Linked DNA regions of Thiorhodovibrio frisius. The protein of the gene in region 2 interacts with the protein of the main gene of each other region in a pairwise test. Links are inferred from orthologs where the notes say so. Each region holds a gene or a part of one and is shown on either strand. Other genes may lie near its edges.

Region 1 (7,081 bases), 1.0 Mb from region 2 along the record:
ATCATGACGACTGCCCCAGACCAACCTCAGATCGACCCGAACAAAATCATTACCTTTCCTCAGGGCCTGCCGGGGTTCGAGGATGACCACCGCTTCTCGATGTTCCACAGCGAGGGCGAAAAACAAGAGGACAGCAAGCTGTTCTGGCTCGAGTCACTCGACAACCCCGATGTTGGCTTCACTGTCGTGGACCCTACTCTTTACGGGCTAAACTATGTCATTGACCTGACCGACGAGGAGCAGGCACTGCTGCAATCCTCCGATCCTAACCAGATCCTGGTGCTATTGATCCTGGCCAAAAACGAAGAAGGCAAGCCGGGCGAACCGCGCGTGCATGCCAACATCGCCGGGCCCATTCTGATCAATACCGACACCCGCGTCGCGCTGCAGAAGGTACTGACCCGCTCGCGAGTTGAAGTCAACATCGTCGGCGCGAACGCCTCCAACTAGCAGCTGCGGCCGCAACCGCATTGTGCCGGCACAGGGAGGTGCCAATTCCCCACATGCCTCATCATCCCAAAGAATCCGCCTCCCCAAGGAATTCCCGCCAAGCGATGTCTATACCGAAACCCTTTGAGATTTCGGCTCGTTTTGGGTCGGGTGAAAACCACGGGGGACGCCCTGAACACTTCCCTGTAGGCTTCCCGGCGGCGTCCTGCCGCCGAGCCCCCCGTGGCCGTCACCCGACCCAAAACCGGAAATCCGTTTGCGATTGGTATACCAACAGATGCCGCTCCTGGCTGGGCGCCGCCGTGCTCACGCTGAGCGCGACCTCGGTCAGCCTGGCCGCCCCCGAAGACGCCGGCGCGCAGGACGCGACCACCAGCTTAAGCGAACAGACCAGCCAATTGCTTGAGCAATCGCGCGTCGAGGGCGCCGAGATGTGGCGCAAATCGGTCGATGGCGCTGGCGACCTCTGGCAGCGCTCGCGCGACACTGCCACCCAATGGTGGCAAAAATCATCCGATCTCTGGCAACAGGGCACCGACAGCCCGGCGCCACACCAGCGCGAGCACTTCGCCGACCTTTGGTCGGAAGTTCTGCCCCCGATCGAAGACACCCTGACTCTGCAAGAGGCTCAGCGCGACCTGCCGGAACAGGCCTGGTTCGCGCGCGATCAACGCGATGTCGAAAAAGACATCAATGCTCTGCTTGATCAGGCAGTAGCGGCCCTGTCGCTATCGCCCTTGCAGAACGAACGCGCCGAAATCGCCAGCATCCGCGACGAGATTGAAAAATCCCGCGAGAAAATCGCCGAATACCGCCGTGATCGGGTTGCCGCGCCGACGCAATCCATGGTCAAGCGCACGCGCGAGGACTACGACCAGCTAATCAACGCCGAACAGCAGGCCATCGAGGACAGCCAGGCGCGACTGCGGCAGATTCAGCACGACTTCGCCGAGCGCTTGCGTGAGATTGGCCTCGAGCTGACCGACGAGCAGGTTGAGTTCCTACTCGCGACCGTGGTCGGGGACACCATGATCGACCTCGGCATTGTGTTTGACAATGTCAAGATCATTACGGTAGAGCTGGAACGTCTGGTGCGCGAAAGCGGCGAGGATCTGACCAGCGCACGACGCTACTACGGGCTGTACGTGGTGCTGCTGCGGGCGCTGAAGCAGATGCATCTGGAGGTGGAGCAGCGCATCGAGACCGAATACATCCCCCAGATTGATCGCATCCGCCAGCGCGCCCAGGAACTCAGCAAGGAGACGCGCGAATTGCTGCGCACCCAACCGGAGCGCGCCCCGGTGCTTCAAGCCAATCTTGAAGCCCAGCAGATGACCATCAGCGCCGCCGGGCGCTATCGTGATTACCTTGCTGAGCAAGCGCGGCAGGTCCGGCGCGCGCGCGAGGCGCTGGAGCAGGACATTCGCACGGCCTGGAATACCTACGAAACCGTGCGCGTCTCCGGCGAACTGGTCGCCCTGGTGCAATCCAGCCAGCAACTGCTCGACGGGCTGCTGAACCGCCAGGTTCCGCCGCTGCGCCCGTTCGAGAATCTGGAAATGAAGCGCGAGTTCGAGAAGCTGACCGATCAGTTAAGGGCAAGCGAGGGCTGATCGAGAGAGCCAGCGCCTGGTGGTGTTCCACGAATAGCCAGAACCATCAGCCCAGCATCAAACACCCATTAACCTGTCAGAACAATTCGTCGATGACCCGCGGCGCGCTTGAGGCTCGCCCTGCACCAGACCCTGATGCGGAACCAGAAACCGGATCGGGTCCGCCAAGTTTGTCGCGATATTCGACCCGAACCGTCTCGCTGCCGCCGCCGGGCAAGCTCACCACAACCATGCCCTCGGGCTGCTTGATGGTGGCTACCGGGATATCGGCCAGCGCCACGCGCATGAAGTCGACCCACACGCCAAGGGCTGCGGTACCGCCCCACTCCCGGCTGCCCAGAGGACGGTTGTCGTCCATCCCCATCCAGACCACGGTCGCAAGCTCCGGCTGAAAACCAGAAAACCAAGAGTCGCGGGAGTCATTGGTGGTGCCGGTCTTGCCGCCAATATCCGCTCGCCCGAGAACCCGCGCGCGGGTCGCGGTACCCGAGGTCACCACATCTCTGAGAATGGAATCGATATTATAGGCAATGCGCGGATCAACCACCTGCGGCGCAAGAGGCGCATCCGAGGCACCATCGGGAAGCGTACGCGCGCTGCCGTCCGCTGGCGGCTCCAACCAGCACTCTAAGCAGGCGCGCGCAGCATTCGCCTCAAAAAGCAGGTTCCCTTGCACGTCTTCGATCCGCGAAATCAGATAGGGCTCCACTTTATAGCCGCCATTGGCAAACACGCTAAACCCGGTTGCCATTTCGAGCGGCGATACTGCACCCGCCCCCAACGCCATGACAATGTTGTCCGGCATGGACTCGAGCGAAAATCCAAAGCGCTGGATGTAATTGCGTGGCACATCCACTCCCATGCGATTGACCAGATCGATGATCGCCAGGTTGCGCGAGTTGGTCAGTGCTTTGCGGATACGCATAGGACCGAGGAATTTTCCGTCGGAATTCTGCGGTCGCCACATCCCGCGCGCGCCCGGCATCTCAAATGGCTGATCGCGCACAATACTTGCAGGCGTATACCCGTGATCGAATGCAGAGGCATAGACAAAGGGCTTGAAGCTTGAGCCTGGCTGACGCTTGGTATCGACCGCACGATTGAACTTGCTCCACTTAAAGGCATAGCCACCGGAGAGGGCGCGCACCGCGCCATCCTGTGGTGCCATGGCGACCAGCGCGCCACCGACTAAAGGGACCTGGGCCAGGCGCCATTCGCCCTTTTCAGTCAACCGCAGGCGGATCACATCGCCCACCGCCACCGCGTCGCTCACCCGCCGCGGCGCCGGTCCACGCCAGTTCTCGGTCTTGTAGCGTCGCGCCCAGGCGACTTGCTCCCGAGTCAACTGATGCACCTTTCCCTCACCCAGATAGACCTCCGCCTCCTGGGGGCCGACATGGGTGACCACACCGACCGGCAGGCCTGGCACTGGTGGACGCTCCGCCAGGGCCAGATCGAGCTGGCTCCAGGGCAGGGTGGCAGCGCCAGCGATGGTTGCCTCGGGGCCGTGATAGCCATGACGCAGGTTGTACGCCATAAGCCCATCGCGCAGTGCGGTATCGGCGGCCCGCTGCAAGCGCTCATCGACCGTGGTATAGACCTGAAGACCCAGCGAGTAAGCCTGTTTCTCACCGAAGCGCTCGACTACTTCCTGGCGCACCATCTCGGCAATGTAGTTGGCCTCGAACTCGATCTCCGGGCGGTAGTAGGTGGCGGTCAGGGGTTCGGCCAGTGCCTCGCGATAGCGCGGCTCACTGACCAAGCCCAGTTCGCGCATGCGCCTGAGAATGTAGTTGCGCCGCTCAAGCGCCCGCTCAGGATTGCTCAGCGGATTATTGGACGAGGGCGCCTTGGGGAGGCCGGCCAACATGGCCATCTGCGCCAGTGTGAGTTCCGCGAGCGGCTTGCGGTAGTAGAATTCGGCCGCCGCCGAGACGCCATAGGCGCGGTGGCCGAAGAAGATTTTATTCAGATACAGCTCAAGGATTTCTTCTTTGGTGAGCGCTTGTTCGATTTGCATCGCCAGCAGCAACTCGGCGAGCTTGCGGCGAATGGTCTTGTCGCGCGACAGGTAGAAGTTGCGCGCCACCTGCATGGTGATGGTACTGCCGCCCTGGGTCATGGTTCCGGTACGTGCCACGTGCACCGCCGCGCGCAGCAGCCCAACAGCATCCACGCCAACGTGGGCAAAAAAACGCGAATCCTCGGTGGCGATAAAGGCATTGATCAGATTTGACGGCAACTCGCTGAAGGCAACTGCGCGGCGGCGCTGGATGCCAAACTCCGCCATCAGCGAGCCCTCGGCCGAATACACCCGCAAGGGTTCCTCGAAGGCCACATCGGTCAGACCCTCGATGTCGGGCAACTCCGGCAGAGTGACATAGACCACCAGCGCAGCACCGAAGAGACCAAACACGGCAAGATCAAGCGGAATAGCCAGCACTCCAGCCAGCATGCGCCCAAACCACTCGAACACCGCAACCAGGGGATGGGGGCCTGACTTGGGCTTCGCTTTGGATTTCGATTTGGATTTCGATTTGGACGTTGCTTTGGGCGGGGGCGGTGCATTGCCCGCAGCACCTGCCCAGCGCGGGGCCGCACGGCGCTTCGGGGCGTCGCCCGAGCCCTTGCCAGCAGAGCCCGCGCCAGCAGAGGAGGCTTGATCTTTCTTAGTCACGCAGCACCCGACCCGAAGAGGAAAGGTGCCGCCCAGCCGAAAAGTTCCCAGCCCATGTCCCGTCTAGACCTGCCATGTTTTACCCGCACCGAACTGCATCAAAAAAGCGCATATCGCTGACCCAGTGGGACGTCCGGCAGGAGTTCGCAGGCCATCAGCATGCCGTCGGCATGGACCTGCGTACCGCGCGCGTCGACCTCGATGGCCGGCTGCCAAAAATTGTGAATCATATCGATTTTACGCAGCTGACGCACATCGCGCGCCACGCCGATGCGCCGGGCCAAATCCAGTCGCTGCGGCTCACCAGCCTGGAACGCCCATTGAGAGACGAAGGTCATGCAGGTCATGGGCGCGGCAGCACCAGTCACGCCAAACATGGGCGCATATTGCAGCGGCTGCGCATCGGGCACCGAGGCTCCCGCATCTCCCAGGGGGGCCGCAGCAATCAGACCGCCCTTGAGCACCAGACTCGGGCGCACACCAAAGAACGCCGGGCGCCACAGCACCAGATCGGCCAGCTTGCCTACCTCGACCGAGCCGACCTCATGGGCGATGCCATGGTTGATGGCCGGATTGATGCCATACTTGGCGATGTAGCGTTTGATGCGGTAATTGTCATTGTCCTCGCGGTCGATGTCGGCGGCAAAAGGCGGCGGTGCCAGATGACCGCGACGCACTTTCATGGAATGCGCCATCTGCCAGGTGCGGCGGATCAGGTCTCCAATTCGCCCACCGCCTTGGCCACCAGAGGCCACCACGCTGATGGCGCCAAGGTCATGCAGCATCTCCAACGCCCCGACGCGGGTCGCCTGCCCCATCCCTGAGACCGGCGGAGAAAGCACGGAGAGCGGCAGCGCATGGGTCAGCCCCAGGGCCTGTAGCGCCTCCTCCGCCCCGTGATAATCGCGTCCCTGATAATCACGCTGGCCATGCAGAGTGCTGACGCAGCGCTCACCGACGACGGCGAGCAGTTCCGCGACAGTTCCGGCCTCGTTTAAGGTATCTGGCTGCAACAGCAGTTGCACGTCCATCTTATCGACGATCTCGACCGCCCGGGCAATCGCGGCGGGTGCGCAACCCCAGGCGGGATGCAGCATCAGCCCCATGGCACCGGAGCGCACCTGTTCTTCGAGCGGATTGGGCAAACTGCCGCTGCCTTTGGCCAGGATGCCGATATTGACAGGCAGACCCTCGGCGGCTTGCAGCATGCGGCGAATGTTCCAGGGTCCTGGAGTGCTAGGCGCCGCCAGACTCCCGGCACTCGGACCGGTACCGCCGCCAATCAGGGTGGTCACGCCAGCCATGAGCGCGACCTCTGCCTGCGCCGGGCTGATGAAATGGGTCATGGCATCCACGCCACCTGCGGTCAGGATGTGCCCTTCGCCGGCGATGATGTCAGTTCCCGGGCCGATAATGACATCGGCACCAGTTTGGATATTGGGATTACCGGCCTTGCCAATGGCCGCGATACGCCCGTCCTTCAGGCCAATATCGGCCTTGATCACGCCCCAGAAGTCGATCACCAAGGCATTGGTGATGACGGTGTCCATGACCAAGTCCGCCTGACGCTGGCACTGGCCCATGCCATCGCGAATGGACCCGCCGCGCCCGAAACGCACTTCATCGCCGTAATGGGTCAGATCCTCCTCGATCTGAGCGACCAGATTGGTGTCGCCCAGGCGCACACGATCCCCGATGGTCGGACCGTAAAGCGCGGCATATTCGGCTCGGCTGATCTTGCTCATCTTGCGGTCTCCTCGGTATCGGCTCCGGGTTGTCGGCTCCGGGTTCGGTCAGGCACTCTCAGCGCTCGCTTGTGCCGGGTCCACATCAGGCTCCGGCGGTGGCGGATCGATCGGCCCCATCAACTCGCCGCGAAAACCCAGGACTTCGCGGCTTCCGCCATAGGGCAGTAGATCCAGCATACGGCGCTGCCCGGGCTCCAGACGCAAGGTCGTCCCGGATGGAATGGCAAGTCGATAGCCACGCGTGGCCTCGCGATTGAACTCCAGCGCCGGGTTAGCCTCGGCGATATGGTAGTGCGAACCAAGCTCGACCGCGCAATCACCGTTGTTAGCCACCTCAATGGTCAGCACAGACTGGCCGGAATTAAGCTCGATGTCATCGGGAGCGAACAGAATTTCGCCCGGAACGATGCTGTCGGAAATCATGCGGTCGGACATCATGCGCTTGCCTCTGTTGCTTGCAACGCGGTTGGGTCAGTCTCGGGCTCGGCCGGAATGGATTGAAGCCAGAGCCCATGCAGGGGTTCGAGCCAAAGTCGGCTCAACCCGGCTGACCTGTGCCAGGATCTAGGGCGCCGGAATCTGAAGTGCCGGAA
Region 2 (6,862 bases):
CCATTGGCTCGGCCTTCCCCGGCAGCGAAGTGCGCGAGGTCGAAGTCAAAGGCCGCAATCTGGCCGAGGGCATGCCCCGCAGTTTTACGCTGAACAGCAACGAGATTCTCGAGGCCCTGCAGGAGCCGCTTTCGGGTATTGTCAGCGCAGTTAAAATTGCGTTGGAGCAAACTCCACCCGAACTTGGCTCCGATGTTGCCGAGCGGGGCATCGTGGTCACCGGCGGTGGCGCGCTGCTGCGCGATTTCGACCGGCTGCTCGCCGAGGAAACCGGCCTGCCCGTGATTATCGCCGATGATCCACTGACCTGTGTGGCACGCGGGGGTGGCATGGCGCTCGATATGATCGACCAAAGGGGTGTTGACTTTTTCGTGGGCGAGTAGGTCGGTGGCGCATTGATCGGAATTCACACCCGCGCTAACCCTCTGATTTCGGTCGATTGATCCAGATCGGGCAATCTTCTGCAAACTTGGCATGAAGCCTCTGTTCAACCATGGACCCTCTGCTGCCGTGCGCATGGTGATTGCGCTGGCGCTGGCGTTCGCCCTCATTATTGCCGATCTGCATTATCGCCAGCTCGATGTCCTGCGCTCCAGCTTGGCCGTCACCGTCTATCCGCTGCATTTTCTTGCTGCCTTGCCAGCGCGCATCGCGCGCGATGTGGAAAACCAGGTGGTAAGCAACATGGAGTTGCGAGCCGAGAACGACCGCCTGCATCGGGAGAACCTGTCCCTGCGCGCGCGGTTGCAGCGGTTCGCGTCCCTTGAATCGGAGAACGAACGGCTGCGTAATCTGCTCGGCTCGGCGTTCAAGGTGGGCGAACGGGTGCTGATTGCCGAACTGCTGGAGGTGGACCTGGACCCTTACCGCCAGCAGGTATTGGTCGACAAAGGCGCGCTGTCCGGGGTCTTTGTTGGCCAGCCGGTACTGGATGCCAATGCGGTCATGGGGCAGGTGGTGCGCACCAACCCTCTGACTTCCACGGTGCTGCTGATTACCGATGCCCGCCACTCGCTGCCGGTTAAAATCAACCGCAACGGGCTGAGGTCGATTGCTATCGGGTCTGGACTGGTGGATCAGCTCAACCTGCTGCACGTGCCCAAAAAGGCCGACGTGCGGGTGGGCGATCTGCTGGTAACATCCGGACTTGGTGGCACCTACCCCCCTGGGTATCCTGTCGCGCGGGTGACCGAGGTGCGCATCGAGCCCGGCAAGCGGTTTGCCACCGTGAGCGCGGAACCCACGGCGCGACTTGATCGTAGCCATGAGGTTCTGCTGGTCTGGTCATTGCCGAAACTGATGGAAAGCGGGGCTATGACCAAAACAGATGGCGAGCATGCTGCCGCGATCAACTCGAATCTGGAGCCCTGAGCCATGCTGGCTGGCCGAACCCCGTGGGTGATTGTGCTGACCCTTGGCGCGGCCGGGTTTCTGAGCATTGTGCACATGCCCGACTGGGCCGTTGATTATCGCCCGCAGTGGACGGCGATGACGGTGATATTCTGGATCACCACCTTGCCTGATCGGGTCGGTGTCTTCTGGGCCTTTTTTGCCGGCCTGATGATGGACGTTGTGACCGGGTCTCTCTTGGGCCAGCACGCACTGAGCTTCTCGGTTATGGGGTATCTCACCGTTGAACTCGAGCAGCGCATCGCGCTTTTTCGCGCCTGGCAACAGGCAGTGTCGATCTGGCTGATTCTGACCGTGGAGCGCCTGCTATCGCTCTGGGTGCTGAGTGCCACCAACCAGCCAACACCCTCTCTGTCCTACTGGACCACCACCTTTGTCAGCATGCTGCTGTGGCCCTGGTTTGCCGCCGCGCTGCGAGGTCTTGTTCGGCGTCTGGATCTGGCTTAGCCTGAGCGCATGGTCGATTCATCGTTCAATAAGCCACGCAGTGGTGCGCGCATTTTCACCGGCCGCATCATTCTGGCCGGCGTACTGGTGGTAGTCTGCCTTGCCACCGTCGTGGCGCGGCTGGTGTATTTGCAGGTTTACAACAACGACCATTTCCGCACGCTGTCCGAGGATAATCGCGTTCGAGTGGAACCTTTGCCGCCGATGCGCGGGCTGATCTACGACCGAAATGGGGTGCTGCTTGCCGATAATGTCCCGTCCTACTCGCTGCAGATCATTCCTGGCCGAGTCGATAACCTTGCGGATACCATCGCCGAACTGAGTGAGATCATCCCGATCAGCGATCTGGATCGCCAACGCTTCGAACGTTTGCGCCGTCAGCACCGCCGTTTCGACGGGGTGCCGATCCGACTGGACCTGAACGATGTCGAGCGTGCGCGGTTCGCTGTGCAGGGGCATCGCTTTCCGGGTGTGCAGATACACGCGGAGTTGCTGCGCCATTATCCCTTCTCGTTCGATACTGCGCATGTGCTTGGCTATGTTGGGCGCATCAACGAAGAAGAGATGCAGCGAATCGACACCTCGGCCTACGCTGGCTCCAGCCATATCGGTAAGGTTGGTCTTGAGAAAGCCTATGAGGACAGCCTGCACGGAAGCGTTGGTTACCAGCAGGTTGAGGTGAATGCGCGCGGTCGGGTGCTGCGCACATTGGAGGAACAACTGCCAACATCTGGGGATGACTTGGTGCTGTTTCTCGATATCGACCTGCAGCGCGATGCCATGGCGACCATGGCTGGAAAGCGGGGCGCGGTGGTGGCCATTGATCCCAACACCGGCGGTGTGCTGGCGATGGCCAGCACACCTGGCTTCGACGCTAATCTGTTTGTCGATGGAATCAGCGTCGAGGACTATGCCGCGCTGCGCGACTCTATCGACAAGCCCCTTTACAACCGGGCGGTGCGCGGTCAGTATCCGCCAGCTTCGACCATCAAGCCCTTCATCGGGCTTGGCGGGTTGGCAGCGGGTTCCATCAGTTTTAGCGATGGCAAATACTGCGGTGGCTCTTTTCAGCTCCCGGGGCACGGTCATCGCTATCGCTGCTGGCGTCGCGGCGGTCATGGCACCCTGACGGTGAAGGATGCCGTGGTGCAGTCCTGCGATGTGTATTTCTACCGTCTCGCGCACGACATGGGCATCGAACGGCTCGATCGCTTCCTTGCCGATTTCGGCTTCGGCTCCAAGACCGGCATCGACTTTGCCGACGAACTCGGCGGCTTGCTGCCGACGCCCGAATGGAAGGAGCGCGTGCGTGGTCGGCCCTGGTATCCCGGCGAGACGCTGATCGTTGGTATCGGCCAAGGGGCCTTTCTGGTTACACCGCTGCAACTCGCCGCCGCGACCGCAGCCATGGCCAATCATGGCACTTACTTCCAGCCGCGCATGGTGCGGGCGGTGCGTGAACCGGGCTCTGGCATTCTGCAGCCAACCGCGCCGGTCAGCCATCGCATCGCGGTCGATAGCGAGGCCAAGTGGGAGGGGATGGTCGATGCCATGGCACAGGTCGTGGAAGGGGCGCGTGGCACGGCCCGGCGCATCCGCAGCCCGAACTTCCGTATCGCCGGTAAGACCGGGACCGCACAGGTCTTCACCATCGGGCAGAACGAGCGCTACAACGAGGCGCAAGTCGCTGAGCGCATGCGCGATCATGCGCTTTTTATTGCATTCGCGCCGGTTGAGGCGCCGCAGATCGCGGTGGCTGTGATCGTGGAGAACGGTCGCCACGGCAGCTCGACCGCTGCGCCCATTGCGCGTCAGATCATCGACAGCTACCTGTTGAAAAAGCGGGTCAGGCCGGCCGAGCCGGCGACTGGCACGCCTGACCAGTCGGTAGATCAGATCGACGAGGATTAAGCAACGGTGGCAATGTTTTCAGACATTCTGGCTGGAGGCGATGATCGCGGCCTGTTTGCGCGTTTGCACATCGACCTACCGTTGCTGCTCGGACTGCTGGTTCTCTGTGGCTGTGGGCTGGCGATTTTGTTTAGCGCCACCGAGCAGTCCAGCGGTCAGGTCGAGCGCCAGCTGCTCCGGCTTGGCCTGGCCTTGGGGGTGATGATGGGGATGGCGCAGATTCATCCCGATTATCTGCGCCGATTGTCGCTGCCGCTCTTTGTTTTTGGCGTGGCCATGCTGGTTGCGGTGGCTGTGACCGGGGAGATTGGCAAGGGTGCGCAGCGCTGGCTTGATCTCGGCCTGTTTCGCTTTCAGCCATCTGAGTTGCTCAAGCTGGCGGTCCCCATGATGCTGGCCTGGTTTCTCTCGGGCGCGGCCTTGCCGCCCAGTCTGGGGCGCATCCTGGTGGCTGTGATCATCACCGCCGTGCCGGTGCTGCTGATTGCCCGGCAGCCGGATTTGGGCACCGCTTTAATGGTAACCAGCGCCGCAGTCATGGTGCTTTTCATGGCTGGGCTGAGTTGGCGTCTGATCGGGCTGCTTGGCGCGTTGGCAGCTGGTGCGGCGCCGATATTGTGGTTTTTAATGCACGATTACCAACGCCAGCGCGTGCTGACGTTTCTCGACCCGCAATCTGACCCGCTCGGCTCCGGTTATCACATCATTCAGTCGCAAATTGCAATTGGCTCGGGCGGAATCCATGGCAAAGGCTGGTTCCACGGCACCCAGTCGCATCTGGAGTTTCTGCCGGAGCGCTCGACGGATTTTATTTTCGCGGTGCTTGGCGAGGAGTTTGGGCTGATCGGCATTCTCGCGTTGCTACTGGTCTATCTGTTTATTATTTTTCGCGGGCTTTATATCGCAGCACGCGCGCCGAACAGCTACTCGCGGCTGCTCGGCGGGGCCATCAGCATGGTGTTTTTTACCTATCTGTTTGTCAACACAGGCATGGTGGTCGGGCTGTTGCCGGTGGTGGGAGTGCCTCTGCCGCTGGTCAGTTATGGGGGAACCTCCCTGGTGACCATCATGGCGGGTTTTGGCATCCTGATGTCGATTCACACATCAAAATATTCCTAGTCCAGATAAGATGTTTGTGGCTATAATGAAAGCAGTTTGTTAGGAAGGAGCTACGATGAACGCGCGTCTTTTCCCTTGCTGGCTGACATCTGGCGCCCTGGTTTTTCTGCTTGTTTTCCTGCTCGCCGGCTGTGGTGGCGGCACCGCAACTCGCTCGGATGAGGATCAGACCTTTGGTCCACCAGACGCGGTTCCTAAGGTCGAGCCCAAATCCAAACACGGAAACATGTCGTCCTATGTTGTGATGGGGCGTCGCTATGAAACCAAAGATAGCAGCAAGGGCTATGTTGAGCGCGGACAGGCCTCCTGGTACGGCAATAAGTTCCACGGTCGGCGCACCTCCAGTGGGGAGGTGTACGATATGCATCAAATGACGGCGGCTCACAAGACGCTGCCGCTGCCGAGTTATGTGCAGGTGACCAACCTGGAAAACGGTCGCGTGGCCGTGGTGCGTGTCAATGATCGCGGTCCCTTCCATGGCGGGCGCATCATTGACCTGTCCTACGCGGCGGCGAGAAAGCTCGGTGTCGTGGCTGCCGGCACGGCCAAAGTGGAGGTGCGCTCAATTGATCCGCGCGATCACGGCGGCCTAGTGAAAGCCCCGCCACCGGCCCGGCTCGAGCATCAGCAGCGGGCTGCTGGTCCGTTTGAAGATCCAGTTCTCGCAGCCGACGATCAGCTCTATCTGCAGGTCGGTGCTTTCGACCAGCTTGCCAATGCCGAGGAGTTGCGCCAGCGGTTGCTGGCCCATGTTCCAGAGCCGGTCAACATCCGACCCGGTGCTGAAGCCGAGGTGGCGCCCTACAAAGTGCGCGTCGGTCCGCTCGGCTCCCGCGCCGAGGCAGAGGCAGTTTCGCAGCGCCTAGCCAGCCTGGGGCTCGCGCAAGGGATGGTGATCGGTCGCTGACAGGCGGATGCCAACAGCGCAACCGGGAGTCAACCTGACATCCGCCGATGGGTTACAATTTTCCTATTCGGCGGTCCTGCGCCGCGCTTTCTTCGCTGGTAACTATCTAACATGTTTTCTTTGGCAAGATTCCCCCATCTGGCCGCGTTGCTAGACCGCCTCCTGATCGTCGGGCTGCTGGGCGCAGTGCTGGTGGCTCCAGTGGCCGCCGATGCCCCGGTCGTGCCCGAGCCACCGCAGCTAGAAGCCGGCGGCTATGTGCTGATGGACTTCGCAAGTGGCAAAGTTCTGGTCGAACTCAATGCCGATGAGCGGCTCGCGCCGGCCAGTCTGACCAAAATCATGACGGCTTATGTGGTCTTTGGTGAATTGGCTGCCGGGCATCTGGCGCTCACCGACGATGTGCTCATCAGCGAAAAGGCTTGGCGTACCGGCGGGTCCAAGATGTTCGTCGAGGTTGGCAAGCGCGTCGGTGTCGAAGACTTGCTTCAGGGCATGATCGTGCAGTCCGGTAATGATGCCAGCGTTGCTCTTGCCGAACACATTGCCGGTAGCGAGTCAGCCTTCGCGGACATGATGAATGCGGCAGCGGCACGCCTCGGGATGACCGGCTCGCATTTCACCAACGCGCCGGGGCTACCAGACCCCCTGCACTACAGCACGCCACGGGATATCGCGATTCTGGCCCGGGCAATGATTCGCGACTTCCCCGACTACTACGGCTGGTACTCGCAGGAGGAGTTTACCTACAACGATATCCGCCAGTACAACCGCAATACGCTGCTGCGTCAGGACCCGAGCGTCGATGGCGTCAAGACTGGTCACACTGAGGAGGCGGGCTACTGTCTGGTCGCCTCGGCAAAGCGCGACGCGCAGCGCATGATCTCGGTGGTCATGAAAACCGGGAGCACCAAAGCGCGCGCTCGCGACAGCCTGGCGCTGCTGAATTACGGTTTCCGCTTCTATGAAACTATCGAACTCTTCCCAGCCAACAAGCCAGTGGAGAATCTGCGGGTATGGAAGGGAGAGACGAAGACGTTGCCGGTTGGGCCGGCAACTGATCTGTCG

What was found.
Region 1: the proteins of mrdA (region 2) and Thiofri_RS06260 interact in binary tests that used the Escherichia coli proteins (3 or more experiments, as listed by UniProt). The link is inferred for Thiorhodovibrio frisius from one-to-one orthologs.

What each region holds. Positions count from the first base shown.
Region 1 is NZ_CP121471.1:1,325,431-1,332,511, reverse strand. What follows is about bases 1,940-5,135. They hold Thiofri_RS06260 (penicillin-binding protein 1A), read right to left. Parts: upstream 4,741-5,135; coding sequence 2,140-4,740; downstream 1,940-2,139. Other genes in these bases: Thiofri_RS06255 (urease subunit alpha), read right to left, coding at 4,839-5,135; Thiofri_RS06265 (hypothetical protein), read left to right, coding at 1,940-2,063. Also shown: flagellar assembly protein FliW, read left to right, coding at 4-450; more of Thiofri_RS06265, read left to right, coding at 753-1,939; more of Thiofri_RS06255, read right to left, coding at 5,136-6,485; ureB (urease subunit beta), read right to left, coding at 6,534-6,926. UniProt on the Escherichia coli protein: Cell wall formation. Synthesis of cross-linked peptidoglycan from the lipid intermediates.
Region 2 is NZ_CP121471.1:315,656-322,517, reverse strand. Bases 1,341-4,317 are described here. They hold mrdA (penicillin-binding protein 2), read left to right. Parts: upstream 1,341-1,866; coding sequence 1,867-3,768; downstream 3,769-4,317. Other genes in these bases: rodA (rod shape-determining protein RodA), read left to right, coding at 3,781-4,317; mreD (rod shape-determining protein MreD), read left to right, coding at 1,375-1,857; mreC (rod shape-determining protein MreC), read left to right, coding at 1,341-1,371. Also shown: Thiofri_RS01765 (rod shape-determining protein), read left to right, coding at 1-383; more of mreC, read left to right, coding at 475-1,340; more of rodA, read left to right, coding at 4,318-4,887; Thiofri_RS01740 (septal ring lytic transglycosylase RlpA family protein), read left to right, coding at 4,943-5,794; Thiofri_RS01735 (D-alanyl-D-alanine carboxypeptidase family protein), read left to right, coding at 5,906-6,862. UniProt on the Escherichia coli protein: Catalyzes cross-linking of the peptidoglycan cell wall. Responsible for the determination of the rod shape of the cell. Is probably required for lateral peptidoglycan synthesis and maintenance of the correct diameter during lateral and centripetal growth.